DNA from 4 places in the Streptomyces sp. NPDC057302 genome. Region 1 is predicted to be linked to each of the others. Evidence: riboswitches for the same ligand, from Rfam matches in the RefSeq annotation. Region 1 holds a riboswitch; each other region holds the start of a gene.
What was found. A riboswitch is a leader RNA that binds a small molecule or an ion and turns the genes downstream of it on or off. The one in region 1 is predicted to bind cobalamin.

Region 1 (7,810 bases):
TCGTTCGGGGGAGTGCATCCCCCAGGCGGGAGCCGCCCCCGCGCCCGGTTCGACGACGGTGCGGTGGAACTCGTGCCCCCGCATCCGGGTGCCGACGGCGGCGAGCGGACTGTCCGACACGGCGACGGCTTCGCGGTACCCGAGAGTCAGCCGCTCGGACATCCGGGCGTGGGCGTCGAGCACCCCGCACATCGGCTTTCCGTCCAGCTCCCGGGTCAGGTAGAGCAGCCCGGCGCACTCGGCGGCGACCGGCGCCCCGCTCAGGGCCAGCTCGGCGACGACCTTGCGCAGCGGCTCGTTGGCGGAGAGCTCGGGCGCGTACACCTCGGGGAACCCGCCGCCGATGATCAGTCCGGCGGTGCCCGGCGGCAGCTCCTCGTCGTGCAGCGGATCGAAGGTGACGACCTCGGCGCCCGCCGCGGTGAGCAGCTCGCTGTGTTCGGCGTAGGAGAAGGAGAACGCGGCCCCGCCCGCGACGGCGACCACGGGGCGGCGGCCGTCGGCCACGCCGTGCGCCGGCCCCGGATCCCACGTCTCGCCGGTCATCGGGGGCGCGCTGCGCGCCAGTGCGAGGATCGCTTCGAGGTCGCAGCCCTCCCGCACCCGCGAGGCCAGCGCGGCCACCGAATCGACGGCTTCGGTCTGCCGCTCGGCCACCGGGACGAGCCCCAGATGCCGCGAGGGCGTACTGACTTGGCGCACCCGCCCCAGCGCGCCCAGCACGGGCACCCCGGACTCGTCGAGCGCGTCCCGCAGCAGCTCCTCGTGGCGCGCGGAGCCCACCTTGTTGAGGATCACGCCCCCGATCCGCACCTCGGGGTCCCAGGACGCGAAGCCGTGCACCAGCGCGGCGACCGAGCGGGACTGGGAGGAGGCGTCGACGACCAGGACCACCGGCGCCCGCAGCAGCTTCGACACATGCGCGGTGGAAGCGAGTTCAGCCTGCCCCGAGGCCCCGTCGTACAGCCCCATGACGCCCTCGACCACGGCGAGATCGGCGCCGCGCGCCCCGTGGTTGAGTAGGGGCGCCACCATCCCGGGCCCGCACATGTACGCGTCGAGGTTGCGCCCGGGGCGCCCCGTGGCCAGCGCGTGATACCCGGGATCGATGTAGTCGGGCCCCACCTTGTGCGGGGACACCGCGAGCCCGGCCTCCGCGAACGCAGCCATCAGACCCGTGGCCACGGTCGTCTTGCCGCACCCGGAAGACGGCGCGGCAACGACAAGCCGAGCTACCACTCGATGCCCCTCTGGCCCTTCTGACCGGCGTCCATCGGGTGCTTTACCTTGGACATGTCGGTGACGAGATCGGCGAACTCGACCAGGGCCTCGGGTGCGTAGCGCCCGGTGATGATGACGTGCTGATGCCCGGGGCGGTCCCGCAGGACCTCGATCACCTCGGCCACGTCGATCCACCCCCAGTGCAGGAGGTAGGCGAACTCGTCGAGGACGTACAGCGAGTACGTCTCGGCGGCGAGGTCGCGCTTGACCTGCTCCCAGCCCTCGCGGGCCTTGTCCTCGTGGCTGGGCTCGCCCTCGGCGGGCGCGCGCTGGATCCACGACCAGCCCTCGCCCATCTTGTGCCAGTCGACGGGGCCGCCCTCGTCGCTCGCGCCCAGGACCTTGAGGGCGTTCTCCTCGCCGACCTTCCACTTCGCCGACTTCACGAACTGGAAGACCCCGATGGGCCACCCCTGATTCCAGGCCCGCAGCGCCATCCCGAACGCGGCGGTGGACTTCCCCTTGCCGATCCCGGTGTGCACCATCACCAGCGGCCGGTTGCGCCGCTGACGCGTGGTGAGCCCGTCGTCCGGCACCACGTTCGGCTGTCCCTGCGGCATCTCAGGCCACGCTCCTCATCCGAGTTCCTTGTACGTCCTTGACGAGCCCGGCGATGGAATCCGCCCGCAGTTCGTCCAGCGTCACGACGGTCCCGCCGAGCTCGCCCGCCAGCTGCCCCGCGAGCCCGAGCCGCACGTGCCCCGACTCGCAGTCGACGACCACGGAAGCGATCCCGGCGGCTTCGAACAGCCGCGCGGCACGCCCGGCGCGGGCCACCGGCTCCACGCCTCCCGTGGCCCGCCCGTCCGTGACGACCACGACCAGCGGACGCCGCGCCGGGTCCCGCAGCCGCTCCACCCGCAGCACGTCGTGCGCCTTGAGCAGCCCGGCCGCGACAGGGGTGCGCCCGCCCGTGGGCAGCGTCTCCAGGCGGGCCGCCGCCGCGTCGACGGAAGAGGTGGGCGGCAGCGCCACCTCGGCGTCGGACCCACGGAAGGTGACGAGGCCGACCTTGTCCCGCCGCTGGTAGGCGTCGAGCAGCAGCGAGAGCACCGCTCCCTTCACGGCGCTCATCCGCTGCCGCGCCGCCATGGACCCGGAGGCGTCGACGACGAAGAGCACGAGGTTGCCCTCACGCCCCTCGCGCGTCGCCTGCCGCAGATCGTCCCGCCGCACGACGAGGCCACGCCCCACGCGCCCGCGCGCCCGCTGATGCGGGGCGGCAGCCTGCACGGTCGCCGCCAGGTGCAGCTTGGTGAGCGCCCCGCGGGGCCGCCGGGCCCCGGTCGTCCGCCCGTGCTCGGTCCGCGCCCGGGAGCGCCGCCCCGCGGCGCCCTCACCGAGGCCGGGCACGGTCAGCGTCTTCGTACGGAACGGCTCGGAGGCCCGGACGGCCTGCTGCTCACCGGCACCGCCACCGGTGGCGGGGGCCTGTGCGGGCTCCTGCTCCTGCGGGCCGCTCTCGCCGTCGTCGGCCGGTGCGTCGTGGGGATCACGCTGGTCGGGCACGTCAGGCGCCTCGGGCGCGTCGGGCCCTTCCTGGGGCGGCTGCCCGCCCCCGTCGGGACCGCCCCCGTCGGGGCCGTCGCCGTCCGGCTCCGGGTCGTCGTCGCCGTCGCCGTTCTGCTCCAGCGTGTCGTCGAGCTTGTCCTCGTCGAGGCCGGGCGCGTCGAAGGGGTTGCGCCGGCGCCGGTGCGGAAGCGCCAGGAGAGCGGCCTGGCGCACGTCCTCGGCGAGTACGTCCTCGCGCCCCGCCCAGGCGGCAAGCGCCGTCGCGGTACGCGCCATCACGATGTCGGCCCGCATCCCGTCGACCTCGAAGGCCGCGCAGGTCGCCGCGATCTGCCGCAACGCCCCGTCGCCCAGGCGCACGTGGGGAAGCAGCGCGCGCGCCGCGACGATCCGCTCCCGCAGCGCGGACTCGTCGTCGTGCCACCGCGCGGCGAAGCCCTCCGCGTCGTCGTCGTACGCGAGCCGTCGGCGCACGACCTCGACGCGCTGATCGGTCTCGCGGGACGCGGCGACCTCGACGGTGAGCCCGAACCGGTCGAGCAACTGCGGACGCAGTTCGCCCTCTTCGGGGTTCATGGTGCCCACGAGCAGGAACCGCGCGGCATGCCGCACGGACACGCCCTCGCGTTCCACGTACGAGGCGCCCATGGCGGCGGCGTCGAGCAGCAGGTCGACCAAGTGGTCGTGCAGCAGGTTGACTTCGTCGACGTAGAGGATGCCGCGGTGGGCGTCGGCGAGCAGGCCCGGCTCGAAGGCCTTCACGCCCTCGGAGAGCGCCCGCTCGATGTCGAGCGCCCCGACGAGACGGTCCTCGGAGGCGCCGACGGGCAGCTCGACCATCCGCGCGTCGCGCACGGAGGCCCCGCCCGCGTCGTGCGGGCCGTCGGGGCAGGCGGGGTCGGGGGCGGCCGGATCGCAGGAGAAGCGGCACCCGGCGACCACGGGCACCTGCGGAAGCAGGGCGGAAAGGGCCCGCACGGCGGTGGACTTGGCGGTCCCCTTCTCCCCGCGGACGAGCACACCGCCGACAGCGGGCGAGACGGCGTTGAGCAGCAGGGCGAGCCGCAGATCGTCCTGCCCGACGAGAGCGGTGAACGGATAGGGGGTACTCACAAGGCCTCCATTACGTGGTTCAGGGCGGGGCGGGGGACAGCGGATCTCAGCCGTCCGCCTCCGCCGGTCATGAGGGCGCCCCGGGTGCGATGAAGGGGAGGCCGGAGGGGGCGCCGTTCTCGATCAGGCCGAGCAGCGCGTCGGTGTCCGCGTGTTCCTCGATCAGGTCGCCGAGGAGGTCGAGCTGCTCCTCGCGCAGCGCCCCGAAGCTGGTGTCGGGCGCGGGCACGAAACGGCGCCCGGCGGCGCGGGCCACCTCGGTCAGGAAGCGGCGTCGGAACGCGTCGCTCTCCAGCGAGCCGTGCCAGTGCGTGCCCCACACCTCGCCGACGCGGCAGCCGTCCAGGAAGGGCTCTCCGCCCAGGACTTCGGCGACGCCGTGATGGATCTCGTACCCCTCGACGGGCTCACCGAGGGCCTCGCCGACCGGCCGTGCCAGGGTCTTCTCGCGCGCGAAGCGCACGCGCACGGGCAGCAGTCCGAGGCCGTCCACGGCCCCCGCCCGCGACTCGACGTCGTCCTCGATGTGTTCGCCGAGCACCTGGAAGCCACCGCAGATCCCGAGCACGGGACGCCCCTCGGCGGCGCGCCGCGCGATGGCGTCCGCGAGACCGCGCTGGCGCAGCCACTCCAGTGCCCGGACGGTGCCGCGTGTTCCCGGTACGACCACGAGGTCGGCGTCGAGGAGCTCGTCGGCCCGGTCCACGAACCGTACGACGACGCCCGGTTCGGCGGCCAGGGCGTCCACGTCCGTGAAGTTCGACATCAGGGGCACGGCGCAGACGGCGACCCGCAGCACGTCCTCACCGACCGGGGGAGCGACGACGGACTCCCGGACGGCGCCCCGCAGGGACACCCGCAGCCCGTCCTCCTCGTCGATGCCGAGGCCGTGCCGGAACGGCAGGACACCGAACGTGCGCCGCCCGGTGAGGTCGAGGAGCATGTCGAGCCCCGGTTCGAGCAACGAGACGTCGCCCCGGAACTTGTTGACGAGATACCCGGCGACCAGCTCCTGGTCCTGGGCGCTCAGCAACGCGGTCGTCCCGAAGAAGGAGGCGAAGACGCCCCCGCGGTCGATGTCTCCCACCACGACCACGGGGAAGCGGGCGGCCCGCGCGATCCCCATGTTCACGATGTCCGTGCGCCGCAGATTGATCTCGGCGGGACTGCCCGCGCCTTCGCAGATCACGGCGTCATAGCTGCCCCGAAGTTCTTCGAGGCATCCCACGACGGTCGAGAGCAGCGCTTCCTGCCGCCCTCCGTGGTAGCCGCGCGCCGTCATCTCGCCCACGGGCTTGCCCATGAGGACGACCTGGCTGCTGCGGTCGCTGCCCGGCTTGAGCAGTACGGGGTTCATCAGCGCGCTCGGCTCGACCCGGGCGGCCTGCGCCTGCATGGCCTGGGCCCGCCCGATCTCGGCGCCTTCGCGCGTGACGAAGGAGTTGAGGGACATGTTCTGCGCCTTGAAGGGCGCGACGGAGACGCCCTTGCGGGCCAGCCACCGGCAGATCCCCGCGGTGACGACGCTCTTGCCCGCGTCGGAGGTGGTCCCGGCAACGAGCAGTCCGCCACTCATGAGGCGCCGCCTTTCCGCATAGTGCTGACCACTGCCGCGACCCCCAGGGCCAGCAGCCCGACCCGTCGCGACAACCGCACGGCCCGCTCGATGTCCGCCACTTCGACGGCCCGCCCGCCCGTGTTCAGGACGGGGCGCTCCTCCACCCGGCCTCCGTACGAGAGCGTCCCCCCGAGCCGCACCCCCAACGCCCCGGCGAAGGCGGCCTCTACCGGCCCCGCATTGGGGCTCGGATGCCTGGCGGCATCGTCCCGCCAGGCCCGCAGCGCTCCCTTGGGAGCATCCCCGGCGACGGCCGCGAGTACCGCGGTGAGCCGGGCGCCCGGCCACCCCAGGACATCGTCGAGCCGCGCGGAAGCCCACCCGTAGCGCCGGTACTTCACGGACTTGTGCCCGACCATGGCGTCGAGCGTGTTCACGGCCCGGAAGGCGACGAGGCCGGGGACCCCGCCCAGAGCCCCCCACACCAAGGCGCCGACCACCGCGTCGGACGTGTTCTCGGCGACGGACTCGACCACGGCCCGCGCGATGCCGTCGGCGTCCAGGGCCTGCGGATCGCGCCCGCACAGATGCGGCAGCCGCTCCCGCGCCACCTCGTCGTCCCCGGCGGCGAGCGCACCGCCGATGGCCCGCGCCTCACGTCCAAGGGAGGTCCCGCCGACCACGGCCCAGGTCGTGGCGGCGGTCAGCGCGACGGATGCGGCACGTGCGTCCCGTACGAGGGAAGAGGCGAGAACGGCGGCGCAGGCCGCGCCCCCGGCGCACACCACGGTGTGCAGGGCGCCCCACCCGCGGTGGTCACGCCACAGCACCCGCTCGACAGCGCCCGCGGCCCGCCCGAACGCGGCGACCGGATGCCCGCGGCGAGGATCGCCGAGGAACAGATCACCGAGGAGGCCGGCGGCAGCGCCGTACGCGAAGTCGCGATCGGCACGCACGGGTTCAGCCGGCCGGTACGTGAAGGGGAGCGAGCAGGGTCACAGGAACCGGCAACGGGCGGCCGCGCATGGCGATATGTCCTCACTCAGGGTGTCCGCGCCCTGGTTCGACGTGACCGGCGGGGAGAGTTCCTGGCTTCCGAGGAGTCGAACCCTCGATGACAGTGGCGGGACCGCGCCGGATTCACACCGGCTTCCTCTCCTGCCGCCGTAATGGCTCCGGCAGTCCACCACGCCCGCGAACGCCCGTCAACTTGCCGTTGACCTGGGACGGGAGAGTGTGCCGAGGCCCACATGAGGCCGGTTTTTCCCTAGGCCTGGAAATTGAACTTTCCTAGACTGGAACACGACAACCGGAGAGCGGTCCAAGAGTCATTTGGTCCGGGTCGTTACGTGGTGCGGTGGTTCTCGGCGGACCTGTCGGCCCGCCGACATCACGGCGCTATCGTGCGGACACCGGCTCTCTGGTAGGGGGAGGTCGGCGTGGGCAATGAGAAGTCGTCCGGACGGTTGTGGCGCAGGAGCAGCTTCAGCGGGTACGACGGGGACTGCGTCGAAGTCGCCTTCGTGCGGGAGGCGGTGATCGTCCGTGATTCGCAGAACCCCTCGGCGCCACATGTCGTCTTCTCCGTCGGGCGCTGGCAGGCGTTCCTGAGCGCTTTCGTCGGCGCGGGGGGAGAGGGAGGGGGAGCAGGATGACCGAGCGTCATCTCGCTGAAGCGCGGCACTTGGTGAACGGTGTGCGCGGGGGGAAGCGGAAACCAGCAGGGGTCGTCGCGGTCGTGGCGGGGTGTGTGCTGCTCGGCGCGGCGGCCACGCTGGTCGGCGCGGCGGCTTCCCAGCTGGTCGAGGGCACGGCCGCACGGCTGGCCGTCTGGTCCTCCGCGGCCATGGCGGCCGCGGTGTCCATGGGGCTCTGGTGGGGCTTGGCCGAGTTCAGGCAGGATCATCGGCCTCGGCCCTGGGCTCGGACTGCTGGGCGGGAACCACAGCACGGCGGTCGTCGCTGAGCGTGGGCGTCGCCCCTGTCTGCGAGATCAGTTTGGTGAGCTGGCGGCTGAGTGCGACGACGGGGGCCGAGAAGAGGGCGATCACCGATCCGACCGTCCAGAAGCCCGTCATGCCCACGACGGCCAGAACGACGAGCACTCCGGTGAGCGTCAGCGCCAGGACGAGTATGCAACCGGTGCAGTAGACGATCCTGGTCGTGAACATCCGGACGTTGTCGTCCGTGCGATGGCGGTCCAGCGTGTCCATCCGGTCCGTGCGGCCCTGGTCGGTCATCGCTTCGCGGACGAGTTGGTTGTAGGAGGGGCCGGACGCCGTCGGCTGCTCGGAAGCGGCGTCGGCGTCGGCATCGTCGGCCGTGCCGGTGGAGGCCCCACCGGCA
Region 2 (7,810 bases), on a different contig from region 1:
CCGACTGGGAGTCCGTCGAGCTCGACCGGCCCGGCGGCGGACAGGTCACCGTCACGGCCGTGCCCGCCCTGCACGGCCCCGGCAGCCGCGAGGACGTCGAGCCGGTCACCGGCCAGGTCGTCGGCTTCGTCCTGACCGGCGACGGCCTGCCCACGGTCTACGTCAGCGGCGACAACGCCTCACTCGCCGCGGTCGAGGAGACGGCCGCGCGGTTCGGTCCGGTGGACACCGCCGTCCTGTTCGCCGGCGCTCCCCGCTTCCCGGCCCTGTTCGACGGCGAGCCGCTCGTCCTCGACAGCGCCCAGGCGGCCGAGGCCACCAGGATCCTCGGTGCGCGCCGGGTCGTCCCCGTCCACTTCGACAGCTGGGCCCACTTCACCGAAGGGCGGGACGAGCTGGTGGCCGCCTTCGCCGCCGCGGGTCTCGCCGATCGCCTCCACCTCGCCGGGTAGCGGCTCGGGAACGAAGTCGAGAACTCAGCCTCGCAGGAAGCGGATCGACGGGCGCGGCTCCTGACCGTCCTCGTCCGTCGTCGTCACCACCGCCCGTACCCCGTACACCTTCGCGATCAGCTCCTGCGTGATCACCTCGGCCGGTGTGCCCGACGCGTACGCCACACCCTCGCGCAGGACCAGCAGGTGGTCGCAGAACATGGCCGCCAGGTTCAGGTCGTGCAGGGCGATCACGCTGGTCAGGGGGAGGTCCGCCACCAGGGAGAGCAGGTCCAACTGGTGCTGGATGTCCAGGTGGTTGGTCGGTTCGTCCAGGAGGAGTTCCTGCGGGCTCTGGGCCAACGCCCTTGCTATCTGGACCCGTTGGCGTTCGCCGCCGGACAGGGTGTGCCAGGACTGACCCGCACGGTCGGCGAGACCGGTGCGGGTCAGGGCCTCGCGCACCGCCGCGTCGTCCTGGGGCGTGCCGGGCGACCACGCTCTGCGGTGCGGGATGCGGCCCAGGCGTACGACCTCCTCCACCGACAGCTCGACCTGCGTGGCGGCGCCCTGGTCCACCACCGCCACGCGGCGGGCCACCGTGCGGCGGCCGACGTCCCGCAGCGGGCGGCCGTCCAGGGTGACCACTCCTGAAGCCGGGGCCAGGACGCCCGCGAGGATGCGCAGGAGGGTGGACTTGCCCGAGCCGTTCGGGCCGAGCAGGCCGACCGTCGCTCCGGGCGGCGGGGCCAGGGTCACTCCGTCGACGATGAGACGGCCGCCCGCCTCTCTGCTCACCCGGTCCGCGCGCAGGCCGGGTCCGGTTCGCAGATCGTGTGCGGTCACGTCGTCCTCCGTGTGCGGTAGAGGACCAGGACGAACGCCGGGACGCCGATCAGGGACGTCACCACCCCGACCGGGACCTCCTGCGGATCCAGGACCGTGCGGGCCAGCGTGTCCACCCACACCAGGAACACCGCGCCCGCGAGCGCCGTCACCGGGAGCAGCCTCGCGTGCCCGGAGCCGACCAGGGCGCGGGCCGCGTGCGGCAGGACCAGGCCCACGAAGCCGATGGCGCCCGCGCTGCTGACCAGGGCCGCCGTCAGCAGGGCCGTGACGCAGAGCAGGATCAGCCGGGTGCGGGCCACGTGGACGCCCAGTGTCGCCGCCGCGTCCTGGCCGAAGACGAACGCGTCCAGGGTGCGGGCGTGCGCCAGGCAGATCGCGAGGGCCACGAGGAGCACCGCCCCGCACATCCAGACGTCCGTCCAGCCCACCCCGCTCAACGAGCCGAGCAGCCAGAACAGGACACCGCGCGTCGTCTCCGCGTCCCCCGCCGTGAGGATCACGAACGAGGTGAGCGCGGAGAAGAGCTGCATCGCCGCCACCCCGGACAGGATCACCCGGTCGACGCTCCCGCCCAGGGTGTGGCTGAGCAGCAGGACCAGGGCGAACGAGCAGAGGGCTCCCACGAAGGCGCCCGCCGAGATCGACACCACTCCCCCGCCGACCCCCAGGACGACGATCGCGACCGCGCCCGTGGACGCCCCGGAGGAGACGCCGAGCACGAAGGGGTCGGCGAGCGGGTTGCGCAGGAGGGACTGGAGGACCGTCCCGCAGACCGCGAGGCCCGCGCCGCAGACCGCGGCCAGGAGCGTGCGCGGCATGCGCAGGTTCCAGACGATGCCGTCCCGGATGGGCGTCAGCGTCGCCTCTCCCCAGCCGAGGTGGGCCGCGAGCGCCGACCACACGTCCGGTACGGAGATGTCGGCGGGGCCGATCGTGACGGCCACCGCCACGGAGAGGACGAGGGCGGCGAGACCGGCCGTCCAGAGCAGGGTGCCGCGCATGCCGCCCGGGAGGGCTCGCGTCACTTGGTGAGCCCGAACTCACGCAGCGCGTCGGCGACTTGCTCCACGCCGTCCACCGTGCGGATCGTCGGGTTCATGGCCTGGCCGCTCAGCAGTACGTACCGCTTCTTCTTCACGGCGGTCAGGTTCTTGGTGACCGGGTTGGACTCCAGGAACGCGATCTTCTTCTTCGCGCTCTCCGCCGTCTGCGACTTGCGGGTGAGGTCGCCGATGACCAGGACGTCGGGGTCGCGGTCGGCCACCGTCTCCCAGTTGATCTGGGGCCACTCCTCGCGGGTGTCGTCGAAGACGTTCTTCACGCCCAGCTCGCGGGTGATGATGCCCGGCGCCCCGCAGCAGCCGGCGATGTAGGGGGCGTCGGAGTTGGCGAACCAGTAGAGGAGCTTCGTGCCCGAGGCGTCGGCGTCCTTGACGGTCTTGGTGGCCTTGGCCACCCGGCCCTTGAGGTCGCCGATCAGGCGTTCGCCGCGCTTCTCGACCCCGAAGGCCCGGGAGAGGTCCCGGACCTCGCCGTACACCGTGTCCATGGTCAGTGTCTTGACGCGGCTGCCGTCGCCGTCGCCGCTGTTGTCCTTGCCCGCGCAGTCGGAGGGCGAGACATAGGCGGGTACGCCGAGTTCGGCGAACTTGGCGCGGTCGGCGACGCCGCCCTTGCTGACCGTGGCCAGGAAGGAGGCGGTGACGAAGTCCGGTTCCTGGGCGAGGACCTTCTCGAAGGAGGGGTAGCTGTCGGCGAGCCGGTCGACCTTGGCGTTGTCCTTCTCCAGGCCCTTGAGCACGGGGTCCGTCCAGGTGCCGGTGCCCGCCATGCGGTCCGCGAGGCCGAGGGAGAGCAGGATCTCGGTGGAGCCCTGGTCGAGGGAGACGGCCCGCTGCGGGGGCGCCTTGATCTCCGCCTTCTTGCCGCAGGAGGAGAGGGTGAGGGGGTAGCCGTCAGCCTGCTTGGCCGCGGAGTCCGACGAGCCGGACGGGCCGCCGGACGAGCCGCAGGCGCTCAGGGTGACGGCCATGGCTGTGGCGAGGAAGCCGGACACGCCGGACATACGAACACGACGGGCTGTGGAGGACACACGATCCCTTGAGTCTCACGGCTCATACGCGGAGCCTGGCCTGCTTCGTCACCTCCGCCGCTCGGTGCGCGGGCGAAGGCGCCAGCAGGTCTTCGGACTCGGGGATCAGCCGGACGGGACGCCTTCCCAGGCGTCCGTGGACGCCCAGTGGCCGTGGCCCCGCCCGTCCCCCCTCACCGCTGCGCGTCAGTTCCGGATTCGCACCGGATTCCCTGGCCCTGGTGTGGGTCGACTGGCGTCCGCAAGCTATCACGCGAGGTCAGGAGGCCCGGTCGGGCCTCGGAGCGCCACGGTACGTACCGAACGACCACTTGTTGCCCTCGGGGTCGGCGATCGCGAACTCCCGGCTGCCGTACGGCTGGTCCTCGATCTCGCGGATGATCTCGACCCCGGCGGCGCTGAGCCGCTGGTAGAGGTCGTCCACGTGGTCGGTCACGACGTACGCGCCGAAGGTGCCCGGCTTCAGGCACCAGGCCTGGGACTTCTCGTCGTACGAGCCGAGCATGACGGCTCCGCCCTCGGGCCAGTCGAGCTCGGCGTGGGCCACGCGGTCGCCGTCCTCGTAGACGGCGGTCCGCAGGAAGCCGACCGTGCCGACCAGGAAGTCGATCAAGGCGGGGGCATCGTGGGCCTGGAGCGACGGCCAGACGTCGGGGGCGCGCCCGCCGGAGGAAGGCGTCGTGGAATCGGAGGCGGAAGCGGAGGCGGAGTCGGGGGCGGACGGGGACTTCGGCTGGTTCTCGGTGGTGTTCATGGGTCCTACTCTTCGCCCCCCGCACCGCTCCCGGCTTGGATATTCCGGCACTCTTCGGCCAGCCAGCCGCTGGGGCTCACTCCGGTGTACTGCCGGAAGTCCCGCACCAGGTGGGAATGGTCGTAGTAGCCGCAGTCGGCGGCGACGCGCGCCAGGTCGGGAGCGGCGCCCGCGGCCACCGAGCGCGCGACGGCGTTGCGGGCGCGCTGGAACCGCATGAGGCGCCCCGCCTGCTTGGGGCTCAGGCCCGTCTCCGCGCGAAAGAGCGTGGTGAGGCGGCGCTCGCTGAGCGCGACGTGCCGGGAGAGGCCGCGCAGGGTGCCGACGCCCTGGTGCCTGGCCAGCCAGGCCCAGGCCTCGGCGACCTCGGGGCGTACGGATCCGGCGGCGTCGTCGGCGGCCACGCGCTGCCTCAAATAGGCGGACAGGGAGGCGAACCGCTCCTCCCAGCCGCCCTGCTCGCACAGCAGCTCCCGTACGTCGGCGGCGCGGCGCCCCAGCACCTGCGCGCCGCACGTCACCAGGTCGCCCGCCAGCTCCGAAGCCGGTACGCCGAACAGGGCGCGGGCGGCCAGCGGGTGCACGGCGAGCTGGATGCCCGCCTCGTGCTCGGGCCTGACGACGTACGCCGGGGACTGGTGCAGGCCGCCGACGACGATGTCCGTGCGGGACGCCTCGGGGCCGCCCGCGTGCTCGGGGCTGTCGCCGGTGACGACGGGGCCGTCCAGCGAGAAGATCAGCGTCAGGTACGGGGAGGGCAGACCGCGGTGGAGTCCCGGCTGCTCGCCCACCGTGCGGTAGCCGACGGCGGACACCACCATGCCGTCGAGCCGCGGAGCGGCCCGCACGAACTCCCGGGAGACGGTCTCCATGCCTACCAGTATGCGACGGGCGGCCCTTCGAAGCAGGCCCCGGGCCCGCCGGCCGTCTGACGTGCCTACCCGCGCACGGGCGTCCCATGCCCGTTCCGTCCGGTGATGTCGATCATGGGAATTACCGGCCGGGCCCCATACGATGACCCGCCGCTCCGGACGGGGCGCGGACCGCTCTCAGGGGGCACACGAACATGGCAGTAAAGGCAAAGAGCAAGCTGGCCGTACTCGGCACGGCGGGCGCGCTCACCGCGGCCGTACTCGCGGGGACGGCCCTGTGGCCCAGCACGGACGCCACGGCCGCGGACGCCTCCACGACGACCGCGAAGACAGCGAAGACCGCCGCCGAGCTGAAGCACTGGCCCAAGCCGGTCGCGAAGAAGCTGGGCAAGGTCATCGCGAAGAACGAGCGCAAGGGCGCGTACGCCGTCTTCGACGCGGACAACACGACGTACCGCAACGACCTGGAGGAGTCCCTCCTGCCCTTCCTGGAGATGAAGGGGGTCCTGACCCGCAAGTCGATGGACCCGTCACTGAAGATCATCCCCTTCAAGGACACGAAGAAGCACAAGGAGAGCCTCTACAGCTACTACCTCCGGCTCTGCGACATCGACGACCAGGTCTCCTATCCGTGGGCCGCGCAGATCTTCTCCGGATTCACGCTCAAGGAGCTCAAGGGGTACGTCGACGAGCTCCTGGCCTACGACAAGCCCATCCCCGCCGAGTACTACGAGGCCGGGAAGGTGACGAAGACCGAGGTCAAGAAGCCCGAGTTCTTCACCGGCATGCAGGAGCTCTACAAGTCGCTGCGGGGGCACGGCATCGAGGTGTACGTCGTCAGCGCGGCCAGCGAGGACCTGGTGCGCATGGTCCTCTCCGACCCCAAGTACGGCTACAACGTGAAGCCCGAGAACGTCATCGGCGTGGGCCTCCAGCTCAAGGACCGCAAGACGGGCGAGGTGACCAGCTCCCGCAAGGAGATCGCGGAGGGCCGCTTCGACCAGAAGAAGCTCGCGGGGCGTGAGCTGACGCCGAACCTGTGGGCGCCGATGACGTGGTTCCAGGGCAAGCCTGCGGCCATCAACACGTACATCGACGAGTGGAAGAAGCCGGTCCTGGTGGCGGGCGACACCCCGGCGAGCGACGGCCCGATGCTGTTCCACTCCGCCGACGTGAAGCACGGCGGTGCGCGGGTCTGGGTCAACCGCAAGGACTCGTACATGAAGCAGCTCGACGGGATGAAGAAGAAGAACGCCGACCGCCAGCGTGAGCTCGGTCAGCAGGTCACCGCGGACAAGCGCTGGCTGACGGTGGTCCCGGACGAGATCCGCTAGTCGTCCCAGCTGCGTCTGAACCGCTTGCGCCGGGCGCCGCGCCCGCCCGGCGCAAGCGTCGTGCCGGGCGGGCCCGGCGCGTAGAGCACCTGCCAGAACACCGTCGCCGCGAGCACCCAGACGAGCCAGCCGACGCCGATCCCGGCGCCGAAGAGACCCAGGGCCAGGGGCGCGAGCACGCAGGGCAGGCCCCAGCCGAGCAGCCACGGGCGCTCCGCGCGGGTGACGAGACCGGTGAGCAGGCTGATGCCGAAGTACGCGGCGACGCTCAAGCAGAGCAGTCTGCGTACGCCGTCGGGGGCGGGCCCGTGGACGTGCTCGGCCGCGGCTCCCAGGCCCGCGGCGAGGGCGGCGATCGCGGCCGTCGTCACACAGTGCAGGAGCATCGCGGACCGGACGGACAGCTTGTCGGGGCTCAGGTGCGGCACGCCCGCGAAGCCGTACAGGAGCGAGAGCGTCCATACGCCGATGAGCAGGGCGAAGGAGCCGGTCGCCGTGACGGCGAGCGCCCCGTCCCAGTGGGTGTCGGAGGCCGCGGTGGTGATCTGGATGACGCCTTCGCCGAGCACGATGATGACGAACAGGCCCAGGCGTTCGGCCAGATGTCCCGACTCGGAGGGGGCCGCCGCGATCACCGGTGGCTCGCTCTCCGGGTGGCGCCGCTTGTCCTGGGGCCGGCCGCCCCGGTGCGCGATGGCCTGGTCCAGCTTGTCGCGTGCCCCGCGCAGCATGCGGTCGCTGTCGACCCCGAGCATGATCCCCAGGTCCAGGGCGATGCCCGCCGCCCACAGCCAGTAGCGGCCGGGCTCCGGCACCCAGAGCGAGATCAGCCACGGCAGGGCGCCCGCCCCGAACTGCGCGAGCGGCCAGTCCACGACGACCTGGCCGCGCCGCCAGACGCGGCCCGCGAGCCAGCGCAGGAAGACGTAGGCGATCACGAACGCCGTGACGTGCTCGTCCTCGTGGACGCCGGGGACCGCCGCGACCATCACGGCGAGGCCGAACATCGCCAGGAGCATGCTGAGCGCCCTGACGCGGTCGCCCTGGACGTTTCCGTAGACGGTGAAGCAGGCCCAGGCCGTCCAGAAGGCCAGGTACAGGAGGAGGTAGAGGCCCGTGTCGGCGAGGGAGGGGTCCTCGTGCAGCAGATGGGCTAGCTGGCCGACACCGGCGACGACGACGAGGTCGAAGAAGAGCTCGATCCAGGACGCGTGGCGTTCGGTCAGGGGTCGTGCCCCCGTGTCCGACTGCCCGGCTCCGGCTGCCTCGTCGTTCGTGGCCATGGCACCGATCATGGTCGGTGGGGGTCACTCCCGCAGCGCGGCGCCGTCCGGTCCAGCGGCGTTCACGGACCCCGAGGCGATCGCCTCGGTCAGTGCCTTGTGGTCCTCGGCGTTCTGCGCGGCGTACCGCAGCGCGAAGTCCGCCATCGCGCGGTCGAAGGTGTCGGAACCGCCCAGGTAGGAGGCGATGGCTAT
Region 3 (7,810 bases), on a different contig from region 1:
GCACACGCTGCTGCAGGAAATCGGAGACCGGCAGGGTGGACGTGGTGTTGAACGCGGCGACGCCCTTGGTCCTGATCTCACTGAAGTAGGTGCTGGACGCGCGGGTGTTAGCCCTCAGCTTCAGCCCGACCTCGGCCAGCTGGCGTGCCATCAGATCAGCTGCGGGCTCCCACGCGGCATCCACGGAGCTGGTCTCCACGGTGATGTGCAGGCCGTCCGCTCCGGCGTCCTTCACCAGTCTCCGTGCCTCGTCGACGTCCCGCTCCCGGGGCTCCAGGTCCTCGGGGTAGCCGCGCAGGCCGAGGCCGAACAGGTCGTTGCCCACCTCGCCGTGCCCGGCGAGCGCGATCCGCACCAGCGCTTCACGGTCGAGCCCCAGCTGCACGGCACGGATCAGGCGGGAGTCGTCGAACGGCGCGCGTCCCGTGCGCAGAAGCAGCTGCTGCGTGGTCGCCCGCTCCGCGGTGAGCAGCCGCGTCGAGCCGTCCTTCTTCAGCCGTTCCACGGAGGAGCCGGACATGTCGGCACCGTAGTGCACCTGCCCGGACAGCAGGGCGTTGAGCCGAGCCGACTCCTCGTTGGCGGGGACGATCTCCAGCTCGGCGATGTGCGGGGCTCCGTCCCAGTGGTCCTTCCAGCTCCGGTAGCGGGCCGTGCCGCCGGGGGTGAACGACACATAGGTGAAGGGACCGGAGCCGACCGGCTTACGGAAGTCGGTCGTCCCGGCCGGGATGATCTCGGTGCCGGGGCCAGCGAAGACGGTGGGGAACTCGAAGTTCGGCGCTTTCAGCACGAAGACGACGGACCGCGTTCCGTCTGCCTTGCTGGCGGTGAAGTCGATCGCTGAGAGCAGTACCTGCGAGGGCGATCCGGTCTCGGGGTCGGCGGCGCGGCGGTAGCTGTACAGGACGTCCTTCGCGGTGACCGGCTTCCCGTCGTGGAACGTCGCCCTGCGCAGGCGTATGCGCCAACGGGTCCCCGAGGTGTCGCTCTCCCATGACTCCGCGAGCCTCTCGCGCAGCGACATGTCGTCCGCGTACGTACCGAGTGTGTCGTAGAGGGCCTTGGCGCGGGCCTGGTCGACGAAGTTCGGTGCGACGTGCGGGTCCAGGGTCTCCTGCGAGCCGCCGGACGTGAACGCGGCGCGGAACCGGTCGCTGCCTCCCCCGTCCTTGGTGTCACCGCCGCAGCCGGCGAGCAGGCCGCTCCCGGCGAGCGCCAGGGCGCCTGAGGCGGCCAGCACACCTCGCCTGCCTGGCTGCGATCCGCGCACCGGCTCCGTCCGGGCATGCGTCGTCACATCGATCCTCTCCGGGGTGTCCTCGCCCCTACGTTGGACCGGCGACGGGTCAGTCTTCTGGCTCCCGGATCGTCGCTCGCCTCCGCCTTCCCGGCCGCGTACCGCGGTCAGTGGCGTGCGGGAGGATCGCTTCCCGGTCACAGTGGCGGGACCGCGCCGGATTCGCACCGGCTTCCTGGTCCCCGTCGCCTCGTGCGCTCATTGTGGCGCACGCCGCCAGGAGCACCTCACCCCGGCCCCTCCCGGCCATCGGCCCGGGTGACCTGAAGGACGACAGAGCCGTCACGCATCCGCCGACTTCCCCTCCAGCGCTCGGGTGCCCGCGGCACAGCTGTCCCTCAGGTCCTGGAATTCCGCGGCCGACAGCTGCTTGCGGGCGGAGCCGCGGCGGCTGTTGTCTAGCTGAGCACACGCGCTGTCCAGCCACCGCGGGGACGGTTCGACCCCGACGAACGCGGCGAGACGGGCGAGTTCCTCTTGAGGTGTGTCGAGCAGGTCCTCGTAGGCGAGCGTCATGCGCCGACCCTCGGGCAGGCTGCCGATGAACTGCGTGCCCTGGACGACCAGTTCGGACCAGAGTCGGCCGAACCGTCGCAGGGAAAATTCGCGGTCCCGTACGAGTGCGGCGTCGAAGGTGTCTTCGAGCAGGGGCGCCAGGTCCGGGGGAAGGGAACGTACCTGCTCCTCCGTCAGGTCGCCGAAGTTGTCGACACCTGTCCGTTCCCTGATCTCACGCAGCAAAGTGATGGTGCGATACCCGGGGTGGCGGCTCATGGACAGCGCACAGTCCGGGCCGTCCCGGAAGAGGTGCACGAACTTCGCGTACGGGAAGGCGGAGAGAAGCCCCGCCGCCCAGCCCGTCGAATAACCGGAGCGCTCCACCACCGCGGTGCGGCCGAACCGTGTGGCCAGCAGCTCGAAGAGCGCCTCGTGATGTGCGGCAGCGGCACGCTCCGGCCAGCCGACGACCGCCGCACCGATCTCGTCGAGCAGGCCGTCCGGGTCATCGGTGAGGTGCGGCAGCACCATGAGGGAGAGAGCGGGGATGCCGTCGGTCTCCGCCCGATACCGCCCCGGACTGCGGGTGTAGAGGAACTCCGGCATCAGCACCCCACTGCGGATCATGTTCGCGAAGTACGAGGTGGGCCGGAACAGGGTCTCCCAGAACTCGGCACCCGATACGCGGCCTTCGGGGAAGGCCACGTCACCGACCGAAGCCATGTACTCGTTGAGACTGAGCACGTCGGGATGGGAGTTGAGGATGCGGGACAGCGCGGTGGAACCACTGCGGCCCGTACCGATGACAAACGTCAAGCTGCGCAAGGTCGCTCTCCGGGGGCACAGGGCGGCTGTTCCAGGGCTTTCCCCACCTCAGCACATCGGCGCCCGGCGCAACAGGTGGCATGCGTCAGTAGGGCTATCCCTAGGCAAGACTCGGGGGGTGCCCGCAGCGATACCTGGCGATGACGCGCCTAGCGTGCGGTACATGCAGATCATCAGAGGTAGGCAAGCGGCCGTCGGCGTCGTCGCGATCCTGGCCATGGCAGCGGGAACGTCACCCGTCACGGCCTTGGATCCAGTCCAGGAATTATCGGGGCTCGGGCAGTACCACGCCCAGGACATCAATTGGCATGACTGCGCGCTGGGCCCCGACGACACCACCGGGCACAAGCTGGATGCCGCGGGCGCCCAGTGTGCCGACCTCACCGTGCCGCTCGACTACTCCGATCTCGACGGCCGAACCCTGACCATTGCCGTCTCCCGCCTGCGCGCCACCGATCCGGCACACCGCGTGGGCCCCCTCATGCTCAACAACGGCGGTCCGGGCGGGCCCAGTCTCGACATGCCGCTCACGGTCGGCGCGGCCATGGGGAAGGTGGCTCGGAAGTATGACCTCATCGGCCTGGACCCGCGCTTCGTCGGCCGCTCCACACCGCTGAACTGCGGCTGGGACATCGGTTCCACAGTCTTCTCGGCCGGCAAGGGCCGGGCCGGGTTCAAGCAGTCGGTCGCCCGTCAGCGCGAGCTGGCCAAGCGGTGTCGCGAGACGAACGCAGACGTCTTGCCCCATGTCACCACCCGCAACACCGCCCGGGACATGGATGTCGTCCGGGCCGCGCTGGGCGCGCAGCGGATCTCCTACCTCGGCTACTCGTACGGGACTTACCTGGGTCAGGTCTACACCGAGCTGTTTCCCGGGCGGACCGACCGGATGGTGCTGGACGGTGTCATCGACCCCGCCCGGTACACCCAGACCCTGCTCGCCGACTCCACGGATGCCAACGAACGGGCATTGCACGCCTGGGCGGCCTGGACCGCCGCCAGGCACGACACCTTCGCCCTGGGCCGCACCACCGGCGCCGTGCTGGCCACCGTGCGCGGCATACGACAGGCCGCGGCCGAAAAGCCCCTACGGGTCGGTGACTTCCGCGTCGACGAACACTTCGTTCCCCTCGTCCACTTCAGCGGTCTGGGCAGCGACTCGGGCACGTCTCGGACCGAGCTGGCCACCGCGACCCGAACACTCGCACGCGCCGCCGACGGACAGCACGTCGAGCCGGGAGCGGGGCTGTCCGAGCTGCTCGCAGCCATGACCACCGAGGCAGGTTCGCAGCAGGGCAGCGCGCAGGCCGCCATCCTGTGCGGAGACGTCGCGACGAAGCGTGGGACCGAGAGCTACTGGCGCGACATCCAGGCCGGCCGCAAGAAGCACCCCTTCGCCGCTCCTCTGTCGTACAACATCACGGCGTGCGAGTTCTGGGACGCTCCGGCGGAGGCGCCGACCGTGGTCGACAACGACGTTCCGGCCCTGTTGGTCAATGCCACGGGCGACACCCGCACCACCTACTCCGGCGCACGCCAGGTCCGTGAACGGTGGTCCCGTTCCCGCCTGGTGACCCTGCCCGGCGCCCACCAGCACGGAATCTACGGCGATTACGGCAACGCATGCGCGGATGCGCAGGTCAACGCCTATCTCGCCGACGGCAGACTGCCCAGGCACGACGTGTCCTGCCGGGCCTGAGAGCTGTCCCGTAAGCTGCGCGAACGGCTCCGTCGGCGACCGTGCCGTGCAGGTCGATACGAGTGCCGATACGAGTTCCGCTACGAGTGCCAAGTGATCACCACAACCGGGCGGCGCCAGGGCGAGGTTAGGGTACGTGGATACGCCCGCCATCTCGCCTCCGGAAGCTCGCGCCCTCATGGACACCGTCAGCCCGAGCCAGCTGATAGCCCGTCACCGCGTCGCACTGCAGCTGTGCTTTGCGATCCCCGGTGTGTCGCTCGCGACGTGGGTCACCCGGACCCCCGGTGTCCGGGACCAGCTGGATGCCTCCACCGCCGAGATGGGCCTGGTGCTCTTCGGCATGTCGATCGGCTCGATGATGGGCATCCTGGTGGCCGGTGCGCTGGTGGCACGGTTCTCCACGCGGCCCGTCATCCTTTCCGGCATGTCCCTCGTACTGGCCAGCGTGACCGCGATGGCCCTGGGCACGGCGGCCTCCTCGGCACCTCTGGTGACCTTCGGCCTGCTGCTTCTGGGCGCCGGCATGGGCCTCTCGGAGGTGGCCAGCAATGTTGACGGTGCCGGGGTGGAGCGGGAGCTCGCGAGACCCGTACTGCCGGCCCTGCACGGTTGCTACAGCCTTGGCACGGTGGTCGGGGCGGGCCTGGGTGTGGCCGGCGCCGCTGCCCACTTCCCGGTGTCCTGGCATCTCACGGTCGTGCTGCTCCTCGTGGCCGCGCTGTTCGCCTTCGCGGTGCCAAGACTGCGCCCCGGTGTCGGCCGCAGCGTCGGGGACGGCCACACCACGTCCGCACACGACGCCGATGGACAGGTCCGGGAACGACGGCTGTACCTCGACCTGCGGCTGTTGCTCATCGGTGGCCTGGTCCTCGGCATGACGCTGGCCGAGGGTTCCGCCACGGACTGGCTGCCGCTCCTCATGGTCGACGGCCACCACATGCCCACCGGTCTCGGCTCGTTGGTGTACGCCGGTTTCGCCGCCGCCATGGCGGTCGGTCGCTTCGCCGGCGGCCCCATGGTCGCCCGGGTCGGCCGGCCCGCGATGCTCGGCGGCGGCGCGCTGGTGACGACCGTCGGCATAGCTCTCGTGTCCTTCGTGGACTCTCCGGTAGCGGCAGGCTGCGCCGTGCTGCTGTGGGGGCTCGGCACCTCCCTCGGATTCCCGCTGGCCCTTTCCGCGGCGGGCGAATCCGGACCGGACGCCACCGGCCGCGTCGCGCTGACCTCCCGGATCGGCTACGTCGCCCTCCTCGCCGGACCGCCGGCCCTCGGTTTCCTCGGCGAGCACCACGGGCTGCGCGCCGCGATGGTTCCTGTCCTGCTGCTGATGCTTGTTGCCGCCGCTTGCGCGCCCGCTACCGCCTCCCGGGCCGGGCGCACCACGGCGATCGGCGCCGCACCTGGCTGACCGGTGCGGCTCCACGGGCTCAGCCGGGTTAATCGGATCCGGGCGGGAGCAGCGAGCCCAGGGGGCCCAGGTCGAGATTGAGATCCTTCATGGTCAGGCCGTACCGATCGCAGAGCTCACCCATACGCTCCTCGAGAATCATCAGCGTCATACCCACGCGTTCTTCTTGGTGCTCCGACAGGTCGCCCTGGTCCACCCGGTGCAGTGCTGTCCGCTCCATGAGCTGACGCAGCAGCTCGACGATGGTGAGCACCAGCTTGATGAGGTCACGCTCAACCGTCTCGGGATCGGTCTTGAGGCGTTCCGGGATGCTGCGGCGGTCCGGTTCGTCCTCGTGGTGGGCCGGAAGGAGACCGAAGGAGCTGGCCGCGGCTTGTGCCACTTGGTGGAGGTCTGCGCCGGCCTTCGGGGGCAAGTCCGTTGCCTGTACGCCGTCTTGGCGGGGGGATGCGGACACGGGTGTCCTCCTGTCTGGTGGGCTGCACGAGCCCTTCACCAGGGAGCGGGGTTCTCCGGGGTGATCGAGTGGATGACTGCACGAAGATTGATGCGTACGAGGTCGATGTCCGCGACGGACAGCACCAGGTCACCGGTGAGCACTGCGCCACCGGTCAGCAGCCGGTCCAGCAGATCGATGAGGGCGACCTGGCGCCCCGCCAGCTCGTCGTCGAAACCGGTCGAGGTGACATCACCGCCCATGGCCGACGCCCTGCTCCACGTCCCCGTGCTCCGCCCACTCGGTGAAGGAGTAGGGAACCCAGGGGCCGGTCACCTCGACGCTGACGCCCGGCGTGTCCTCGGCGACCCGTTCGACGGACCGGGCGAAGGCCTCGGCCTGGGCAGCGGGGACGAGGTAGGCATCGTTGGAGAGGTTCTCCCCCTGCCGCGTGGCCAGTTGGCCCTGCTGGGGGCGGTGGCTCACCCGGGCCCGCGCCAGTTCCGTCGCCTGTTCCGCGGCCCGGGCCACGACCGTGCCGGCGCCGCGGTAGACGCTGCGTTGGTTCTGGCGCTGGGCGCGGCGCTTTTGGATGTAGGAACGTCCGGGGCTCTCCGCGGTGACTTGCTCGTCCGGCTCGGGCGCGGGTGGGGCGGACTGCGGGTCGGCGAACACCTTGACCCCCAGCTCGACGTGCCCCTCCAGCAGGTCGAGGGCGCGGGAAAAGCCGTGCGCGCGCTCGGCCAGCATGGCGCGTACGCGGGCCTCATCGAGGTAGACCGTCGTCATGCGCAGGGGAAGCACGGAGGTGACCCGGTTGGCGGCCTCGACCGTGTGGTGATGGCCGCGGGCGATCGCCTCGAGCCGGACGAGATCCTCCATCTGCTCCTTGAGCGCCTCGGTGCTGAACTGATCGGCCGGGACATCGGCGACCAGCGCGGCGAGGCCGTCCTGGCACAGGACGCGCGGCGGTGTGCCCAGGCCGCCCAAGGTCGCTGCCGCCTCCTCCAGGGGCGACCCGGCTCGGGCGACCGCATAGACGTAGACCAAGGGAGCCGCGGAAGGGTGCTCGGCTTCCGGTAGGAGTCGCCCATCGGTGGTGGTCATCACTTCGCCTCGCTTTCACGTGCGGACTTCGAAGCCCCGGCCGAGTCGATCGCCTGCGCCGAACCGGCGGACGCCGCTTCTCTCAGCTCGGCCACTTCGGCGCGCAGCCGCTCGATCTCGGCCGACTGCTGCGACTCCACCGCGCGGGTTTCCTGCGTCGCAGTCGTGCCCTCTACCGGGCGAGCGCGGGACGACAGCGACGGGTCGTGCTCCCACCAGTCGATGCCCATCTCCTTGGCCTTGTCGACGGAGGCCACCAGCAGACGCAGCTTGATGGTGAGGAGTTCGATGTCGAGAAGGTTGATCTTGATGTCGCCCGCGATGACGACGCCCTTGTCGAGCACGCGCTCCAGGATGTCGGCCAGGTTCGCGGAGCCGCCCTGTGGACCGTAGGGGGCGGGCGTGGAGGAGGTGGAGCCAATCCGGTTGGCGAAGGAGTCGGACATGTCGAATCACAGCCTCGTTCATGGGAGGTTCTCGGCGGCGAGCGCGCTGACGGCCTCGCGCCGCGGCGGTGCGGGCGCGACCGTGCGC
Region 4 (7,810 bases), on a different contig from region 1:
CAGGATCGCGGCGGCCGGAACCATCGGCAGGGTCGGCCAGCTCAGCGGATAGATGGACGGATTGAGTTCGGCGGCGTCGAATCCGACGTGGGTGAAGAGCAGCACGGCGGAGAGCACACCGCAGCCCACCACCGCCCACTCCTCGAACCGCCAGGGGTCGGGCCGGTAGGTGGTCCGCGTGACGCGCCGCCCGCCGAGACGCAGCCCGGCCACGCACAGCGCCGCACCGATCGCCATCGCGGGGAACCCCAGCAGCCGGGGAGCGGTGGCATCGAGCAGCCCGTACGCTCCCGCGCACAGCCCGCACATCCCGGAGAGCATCAAGGCTCCGGTGAGGCGGCGAGAGCGGCGCGTCGCCGTGCCCGCACGGCCGTACCCGCGCGAGTCCATCGCGGCAGCCAGGCGGAGCGACCGCTCCAGGGCGTCCTCGAGCACCGGGACGACGATCCCGCGCAGGGCGCGCAGACCCTTGGTGCGGCCCGCGCGCAGTCGCCGGGCGCGGTGCACCCGCTGCACGCTCTGGACCAGTTGGGGTGCGACGCTGATGGACACGGTGACGGCGACGCCGAGTTCGTGGAGCGCGCCGGGCAGGACGCGGAGCGCCCGCTTGGGGTTGGCGAGGGTGTTCGCCGCTCCGATGCAGCACAGCATGCAGGCCAGCCGCAGCCCGTCCACGGCGGCCGAGAGGAGGGCCTCCAGCGAGACGCGGCCGCCCAGTTGGATGCCCGCGTACCAATCGGGGGTGGGAATGTGCGGCAGGGAGAAGAGGAAGTGGTCGTGCGGGGTGATGCCGGTCGCGAAGACCGCGCGGAACAGCACGCGGATCGCGACGACCGTGAGGGCCAGGTACAGGTAGTACTTGAAGCCGCGCGCCCAGGGAGCCTCGGTGCGGCGCACGCTGATGACGTAGCCGAGAACGGCGAGGACGAGGAGGAGCAGCAGCGGGTTGTTGGTCCGGCTGACGGCGGTGGCCAGGGCCAGGGCCCACACCCACCAGGCCATCGGGTGCAGGGTGCGGGGCAGCCGCCGCTCGTCCGCGCCGGGCAGCATGCCGGACACGGACGAGCGCGCGACGCAGGAGGTGGGACGCACCGCCCTACTCCGTACGCCGGCGACGCCTTGCCGCGTATGCGGCGGCGCCCCCGACCAGGAGGACCAGCGCGCCGGTGACGGCCGCCGGTACGTACGAGCCCGCGTCGTGCGCCGCGTCGGCGGCCGGAGCCGCGTCGACGACCTTCGAGGACGGTTGTGGCGCGGCCTTGGCCCCGCCTGGTTCCTCGCTCGCCGAGGGCGAAGGGGAAGGGGAATCGGAGGGTGAGGGCGACGCGGAGGCCTTCGGGGACTTGCTGCGCTTAGGAGCCGGATCGGCGGGCTTCTTCGTCGCCGTCCGCTTGGGAGCCGGGCCGGTGTCGACGCCCGGCGGTAGTGGCTTGGACGCCTTCGTCTCGTACGGCGCCTGCGGTGCGGCGCCGCCGGTGGGACGGGCGTTGCGGGCACGCAGCTGGTTGGGCGTGACGGTCGGTCGTCCCTCCGTGCCCTCGATGTTCGTGCCGCCGAAGATCCACAGGTCGACGCTGCCCGGCTTGGGCTTGTAGAGCATGGCGCCAAGCTGGCTGTACTCCCAGCCGTTCTCGCCCGGGTCGGCATGCCAGTACGACCAGTAGGCGGAGGCGGGCGGTGTCAGGACGCAGTCGTCCTGAGAGGGAGCCGGGAACTGCTTGCCGCCCTTGTAGCCGCTGTATCCGATCCGGCAGATGAACGCCGGGCCGTCGTGTCCGGTGCCGGTGGTGCGCCAGCCGCCCTGATTGAGCAGCTCGTAGCCGGTGGTGGGGGTGGTGCCGCAGGAGCGGAAGATCGGGCCGCCCCAGTCGCTGAAGTCGACCGCGAGGACGGCGCCCCTGCTGGTGGTGCACTGCCCCATGGGCTTGGGCGCGGCGGAGGCGGGACCGGCCGTGGCGGTCAGTGCCGCCATGGTCAGCGTCAGGGCGCCGGCCGCGCTCGCGAACGTACGCAGGATACGGACGATCACTGAGGGCCTCCTGTGGCGGCGGCGCGGCGGCGGGCAACGACGACCGTGCGCCAGCCCGCGAGGCACAGGATGACGGCGACCAGGGCAAGGCCCGCCACCTGCGCGCCGGTCGAGGCGAGAGCGCCGCCGTCCGGTGAGGTCCCGTCAGCCGGACCGCCCGAGCCGTCGCCGCCCGGTGTGACGATGTCGGGCGTGGCGTTGCCGGACGGTCCGCCGGTGGAAGGCCCGGGTGACTGAGGCGTTGTGCCGTCCAGGTCCCGAACCAGCGTGCCGAACGAGGTGCCCACCGCTCCGCCCAGGCCCTGCGTCGACGCCCGGACATCGGAGCCGCGCTGCCCGTCCGCCGCCACGTTGAAGCCGCCGTCCGTGTTCTGCTGGCTCGCCAGGAACTTGCGGGCCTTCTTGATCTCGGCGCCGTACGTCGCCGCGTCCAGAGACAGCCCTTGAACCGCGAGGGCGGCGGAGTTGACCGAGTTGCCCGACGCGCCGGGGAAGCCGCCGTCCGTCAGCTGCTTGGAGGCGATCCAGGCCAGGGCTTTGTCGACGGCCTTTCCGGAGCCGGCGTCCTTCACCAGGTCCAGGGCCATGGCGGCCATCGCGGTGGAGTCCACTTCGGAGTCGCCGGTCGAGGGGATGAGGCTCGGCCAGGCGCCCGACGACTTCTGCAGGCTCGCCAGGTAGGCGGCCGGGGCAGCGGCCGCCGTGTTCTCCCCGGCGCGCAGCTGGGCGATGACGCCGAGGGACTGCGAGAACACGGAAGGGGCGTACGTGTAGGCGCCCTTGGCGGGGCAGCTGCGGTCCGGGGCCTGACTCGGGGCCTTGCAGACCGCCTTGTCGAGCGCCGCGATCAGGTCCTGACCCGCGAAGTCGCGCGGGTCGCGGCCGACAGCCTGCGCGAGCACCGCCACCTTGCCGAGCGAGCCGCCCGAGGCGTGCGAAGTACCCACACCTGTCCAGTCGTTGACGGTACGGCCCGGCGACGAAGCGTCCTTGCCCTTGTCGTCGAGGAAGTCGACGATGCCGCGCAGCACGTTGTTGCCGTGGCCGGTGGCCGCCAGGGCGTAGGCGCCGTCGATGGTCAGGCCGTAGTCGGCGAAGCCCGTCCCGGCGATGTTCTCGTAGTAGTGGCCCTGCTTGAGGCGGGAGCCGGCGGTGAGGTAGGCCGTGCCCTTCTTCAGGTCCGGGCCCTCACCCTTGGCCCAGGGCGGGTTCGGGCCGCCCGTGCCCGGAGGGTCGGAGGGGTCGGCCGGGTCCGACGGATCGGTGGTCGGCGGCTGCGGCGGGTCCGGCCGCTTGGTGGTGAGGGCGGCGAGGCTGGTGCGGGCACCGGCGAAGGCGGCGCTCCACGTCGGGTAGATCTCCGGCTCGGTCGCGCCTTCGTCGGAGCCGAACCCGCCCGCCTTGGTCTGCTGCCGCGACAGCCAGGAGACCGCGGCGTCCGCGCGCTTCGTGTCACCGAGGAGACGCAGCGCCTGGGCGGACTTGCCGGTGGTGTTGACGTCACCGGTGGCCACACCCGCGTAGGCGCCGAAGGCCCCGCTGGGCAGCTGGGCGGCGCGCAGGTTCTTGCGGGCCTTGGTCACGGCCTCGGAGTGCCCGCCGGCCTGCTGGAGAGCGATCGTCGCGTACGGCGTGGTGGCGGGGTCGCTGTAGTTGCAGGAGTCGCCGTCGCGGATCAGCGTGGGGCTGAAACCGCCGTCCTTGCACTGATGGGTGGCCACCCGCGCGACGGCGGCAGCGGGCGGACGAACCCCGGCGCGCTGGAGCGCGAGCACGGCGAGTGCCTGCGTCTCCACGTCCCCCACGTCCGGGAAGTCGCCCTTGGCGACGCATCCCGACGTGCCGCCTTCGGTGCACGCGCTCTTGGCGAGATCGCCCGCCAGGTCATGGCCGCCGAAGGAGCGCGGATCGCCCTCGGTGCTCACGGCGAGCAGAGCGAGCAGCGCGGCCCCCGAGGGGCTCGGCGCTTTGCCGCTGCCCTGCGGGTAGGCGAACTCGTCGCTGTGCGCGGCGAGATAGGACTTCATCTTGTCGAGCGTCCCGCTGCCGCCACCGGCGGCGGCGAGGGCGAGCGCGGTCTGGGCCGTCTGGTAGAGATTGGGGCCCTCTGCGCCCTCGTCCTGCAGGTGGTCGCCGTCGGTGAGCCTGCCCTTCAGCCACTTCTGCGCCGCGGGCAGGTCGACCTCGCCGGGATCGACGTCGGGCGGGGTGTCACCGGGATCGCTCTGGCCGCCCGCGCGGACCTGGGCGGGCGTGAAAGAGGGCCCGCCGCCGGCGCCGTCCGGGTCGGTCGGCCCGAACACCCACGCCTCGACCGCGCCGTTCTTGGGCTTCTGGCTCATGGCACCGAGCGGGCTGTACGTCCAGTAGTCCTGCCCCGGTGGTGCGATCCAGTACGACCAGTACGCGGACGCGGGCGGGGTGAGCTTGCACGCCTCCTCGCCCTTGGTCGGGTACTGGCCGCCGGAGTCGAACTCGGCATGTCCGAGGCGGCAGATGAAGGCGGGCCCGTCGTGCTCGGTGCCGACCGTACTGAAGCCGGCTTCGTGCAGGAGGTCGTAGCCGGTGGTGGGACTCGCGTCGCAGCCGCGGACGAGGCCACCACCCCAGTCGGAGAAGTCCACCGCGACGACCGCCCCCTTGGACGGGGTGCAGTTGGCCATCGGATCGGCGGCCGCGGGAGTGGCGTGGTGCAGCGTCAACGCCCCACCACCCACCGACAAGGCGGCCGCGCACAGCAGCGAGACGCATCTCGCGCGTATTCCCCGGCCCGGTCTGTTGCTGGTCCCCACCACTGCCCCCTGGACGTTCACCGTGGCAGAGGTGTGCGTGACCGGCGGTCCGGGGCCGTAGCCCGCACAGAGGAACCGTCCGTACCACGCCGTAGTCCGCGACGGCGTCAGTGCTTGTCCCCAGACCAGGTAATCCGGCTCGTCCGCCGTGCAGTTGAGATGCGCGGCGAACCTACGGTTGCGGGTCAGCGCCGGAATTCGACCGGCTTCCCCTGGTGGCTGAGCTTAGATTCGGGCGAATTAGAGCACAGTTACGAATGAGGTGACAAGGGTGTGCGGGACTTGTGATGTTCGAGTAACGTCCCGTGCTGCCGAGCGGGGGAATCTGGTGCGACTCCAGAGCTGACGCGCAGCGGTGTGGACCGGCCGGAGGGCCGGAACAAGCCCGAATGCCCGACCGGCCCTGCAAGCAAGGACGTCGCACCACGCGCTCGGGCGACGGCCACGTGCCACCTGGCCTGGCCCTTCGTACACTCCCGTACTCGGCGCCGACCGGCGGAGGGACGTGCGGCCGACGCCCCCTCTTCCCGGGAGCACCCCGCCATGACCTCCACCCACGCGGCCCGCCGCACGCTGCTGGCCCTGCCCGCCGCACTCACCGCCCTCGCCCTGACGGCGCTGCCCGCCGCCGCGACGGCCTCGCCCGCCCAGATAGCCACATCCAAGACGAACGGCGTGTCCTACCTCAGATCCCTGCAAGGCGCCGACGGCTCCTACGCGGGCGCGGGACTCTCCAATGAATGGGCCTTCTCAGCCTTCGCCGCGGCAGGAACGGCGGCCGTCGACGTCATACCCGGCGGCGATGCCACCAAGAACGCCCGCACCGTCTACCGCAACCACCTCGCGGCCGCGGGCTGGCCGGGCACGTCGCCGGTGGTCACCGACTACGAGCGCGGCATCATCAACGCCTACTCGGCGGGCATCGACCCGGCCCGGGTGTCGGCGAGCCGCAACCTGATCGCCGACACCTACGCCTACTGGCAGAACTCCGCGCCCGGTTACTGGGGCACGCCCACCAACTTCAACGGCACGGTCTTCGCGCTGCTCTCGCTGGGCGGGGCCAAGACCCAGGCCGGAGCCCAGCGGGTGCCGCAGGCGCTCCTCGACAAGTCGGTCGCCACGGTCCGCGCCAACCAGCACGACGACGGCGGCTGGAACTTCAGCAAGGCCGAGGGAGATCCCGCCGCGCTCGCCGCCGCCAGCGACATCGACATGACCGGCGCGGCCATGGCCTCCCTGTGCGTCTCCGGCGTCCCCGCCGCCGACCCCGCCGTCACCAGGGCCAAGAGCTTCCTGAAGTCGAAGCTCATCAACAACTCCGGCGCCTTCGACGCCATGTTCGGCGCCAACACCGACTCCAACGGCTGGGCGGTATCGGGCCTCAACGCCTGCGGCATCAACCCGCAGACCGGCGACTTCCTGACCCGGGCGGGCAAGACGCCGGTGGACTTCCTCATCGCCCAGCAGTTCAAGCCCGGCGGCGGCTTCAAGTACCTGCCCACCGACACCACTCCATCCGCCTACGCCTCCATCGACGGCCTGCGTGCCGTCGTGGGTGGCGGCTTCGCATCGGCCCCTCCGGCCCCGGCCACCGTGGGCGCTTCGCGTTGGGTGGCCACCACTGGTTTCACCCCGGGCACCCAGACGAACCTCGCTCTGACCGTGGACGACGGCACCTCGCTCAAGGTCTGCTCCGTCACCTTCACGCCGACCGCGTCAACGACCACCCTCGGGGCGGTCGTTGACGCGGCAAGCAGCTCCGCGGTGCCGGCGGGTTGCATCACGGCCGTCACTCCCGGCAGCGGAGGCGGCACGATCACGGCCCTCAACGGCAAGGCCAACTCCGGGGGCTCGGGGTGGAAGTCGAGTGTCGACGGGGCGTCCGCCGTCGCGGCGAGCCGCGGCACGCAGATCAAGGCCGGAGACACGATCTCGCTGCGTTACAGCAGCTGACAGCCGCACGCTGCCGCGCCGGGCACCGAAAAGACGGTGCCGGGTGCGGTTGTGCGCCTGGGCTGTGAAGAGTTCGCGCACGATTCTTGGGAATCGGGCACATGATCGGTCGCATGAGCGGAAAACTCGGAGGGCTCACCCGGCGCCTGCGCACAGGTCGGGCGCCGACTCATGCGATGGGAGAACGATCAATGATGTTCACTCGGGTACGGAGCAGAGCGCGGACCGCCGCGCTCGCGCTCTCGGCCGTCGCGGCCCTCGCCCTCGGCGCGACCTCCATGGGCGGTGCGGCGGCGGCGCCCGCTCCTGCCCCCGCCCCCAAGAAACAGGGGCCGACCTCGGTGGCGTACGTCGAGGTGAACAACAACAGCATGCTGAACGTCGGCAAGTACACCCTCGCCAACGGCGGCGGCAACGCCTTCGACGTCGCCGTGATCTTCGCGGCGAACATCAACTACGACACCGGCAAGAAGTCCGCGTACCTGCACTTCAACGAGAACGTGCAGCGCGTCCTCGACAACGCCTCCACCCAGATACGGCCGTTGCAGCAGAAGGGCATCAAGGTCGTCCTCTCGGTTCTCGGCAACCACCAGGGCGCGGGCTTCGCCAACTTCCCCTCCCAGCAAGCGGCTTCGGCGTTCGCGAAGCAGATGTCGGACACCGTGACCAAGTACGGCCTCGACGGCATCGACTTCGACGACGAGTACGCCGAGTACGGCAACAACGGCACCGGCCAGCCCAACGCCAGCTCGTTCGTGCACCTGGTGTCGGCGCTGCGCGCGAACATGCCCGGCAAGATCATCAGTCTCTACAACATCGGCCCGTCCGCGACGCGCCTCTCCTACGGCGGCGTCGACGTCTCGTCCAAGTTCGACTACGCCTGGAACCCGTACTACGGCAGCTGGCAGGTCCCCGGCATCGCCCTGCCCAAGTCGAAGCTGTCACCGGCGGCCGTCGAGATCGGCCGGACCTCGCAGAGCACGGTCACCAGCCTCGCCCGCCGCACCGTCAGTGAGGGGTACGGCGTCTATCTGAC

Region 2: it holds a riboswitch for cobalamin, as region 1 does, so the genes downstream of both, ACFUPX_RS42360 (ABC transporter substrate-binding protein) here and ACFUPX_RS27350 (cobalamin biosynthesis protein) in region 1, are expected to answer to the same signal.
Region 3: it holds a riboswitch for cobalamin, as region 1 does, so the genes downstream of both, ACFUPX_RS08670 (ABC transporter substrate-binding protein) here and ACFUPX_RS27350 (cobalamin biosynthesis protein) in region 1, are expected to answer to the same signal.
Region 4: it holds a riboswitch for cobalamin, as region 1 does, so the genes downstream of both, ACFUPX_RS17630 (prenyltransferase/squalene oxidase repeat-containing protein) here and ACFUPX_RS27350 (cobalamin biosynthesis protein) in region 1, are expected to answer to the same signal.

Annotation. Positions count from the first base shown of each region.
Region 1 is NZ_JBHUZJ010000045.1:1,184-8,993, reverse strand. Features, by position in the region: gene ACFUPX_RS27370 (cobyrinate a,c-diamide synthase) at 1-1,239, opposite strand, end outside; gene cobO (cob(I)yrinic acid a,c-diamide adenosyltransferase) at 1,233-1,841, opposite strand; gene ACFUPX_RS27360 (putative cobaltochelatase) at 1,843-3,906, opposite strand; gene ACFUPX_RS27355 (cobyric acid synthase) at 3,974-5,482, opposite strand; gene ACFUPX_RS27350 (cobalamin biosynthesis protein) at 5,479-6,420, opposite strand; cobalamin riboswitch at 6,525-6,659, opposite strand; gene ACFUPX_RS27345 (DUF397 domain-containing protein) at 6,904-7,119, shown strand; gene ACFUPX_RS27340 (hypothetical protein) at 7,357-7,810, opposite strand, start outside.
Region 2 is NZ_JBHUZJ010000130.1:1,104-8,913, forward strand. Features, by position in the region: gene ACFUPX_RS42345 (MBL fold metallo-hydrolase) at 1-452, shown strand, start outside; gene ACFUPX_RS42350 (ABC transporter ATP-binding protein) at 477-1,277, opposite strand; gene ACFUPX_RS42355 (FecCD family ABC transporter permease) at 1,274-2,281, opposite strand; gene ACFUPX_RS42360 (ABC transporter substrate-binding protein) at 2,302-3,345, opposite strand; cobalamin riboswitch at 3,438-3,624, opposite strand; gene ACFUPX_RS42365 (VOC family protein) at 3,632-4,126, opposite strand; gene ACFUPX_RS42370 (helix-turn-helix domain-containing protein) at 4,132-4,998, opposite strand; gene ACFUPX_RS42375 (haloacid dehalogenase-like hydrolase) at 5,193-6,332, shown strand; gene ACFUPX_RS42380 (low temperature requirement protein A) at 6,329-7,615, opposite strand; gene ACFUPX_RS42385 (DUF2252 domain-containing protein) at 7,640-7,810, opposite strand, start outside.
Region 3 is NZ_JBHUZJ010000008.1:49,315-57,124, reverse strand. Features, by position in the region: gene ACFUPX_RS08670 (ABC transporter substrate-binding protein) at 1-1,300, opposite strand, end outside; cobalamin riboswitch at 1,351-1,480, opposite strand; gene ACFUPX_RS08665 (sulfotransferase) at 1,583-2,614, opposite strand; gene ACFUPX_RS08660 (alpha/beta fold hydrolase) at 2,787-4,322, shown strand; gene ACFUPX_RS08655 (MFS transporter) at 4,501-5,733, shown strand; gene ACFUPX_RS08650 (gas vesicle protein K) at 5,762-6,148, opposite strand; gene ACFUPX_RS08645 (gas vesicle protein) at 6,226-6,432, opposite strand; gene ACFUPX_RS08640 (GvpL/GvpF family gas vesicle protein) at 6,422-7,276, opposite strand; gene ACFUPX_RS08635 (gas vesicle protein) at 7,276-7,722, opposite strand.
Region 4 is NZ_JBHUZJ010000021.1:57,204-65,013, forward strand. Features, by position in the region: gene ACFUPX_RS17620 (energy-coupling factor transporter transmembrane component T) at 1-1,050, opposite strand, end outside; gene ACFUPX_RS17625 (hypothetical protein) at 1,097-1,972, opposite strand; gene ACFUPX_RS17630 (prenyltransferase/squalene oxidase repeat-containing protein) at 2,026-4,821, opposite strand; cobalamin riboswitch at 4,928-5,080, opposite strand; cobalamin riboswitch at 5,140-5,216, shown strand; gene ACFUPX_RS17635 (hypothetical protein) at 5,365-6,774, shown strand; gene ACFUPX_RS17640 (endo-beta-N-acetylglucosaminidase H) at 6,969-7,810, shown strand, end outside.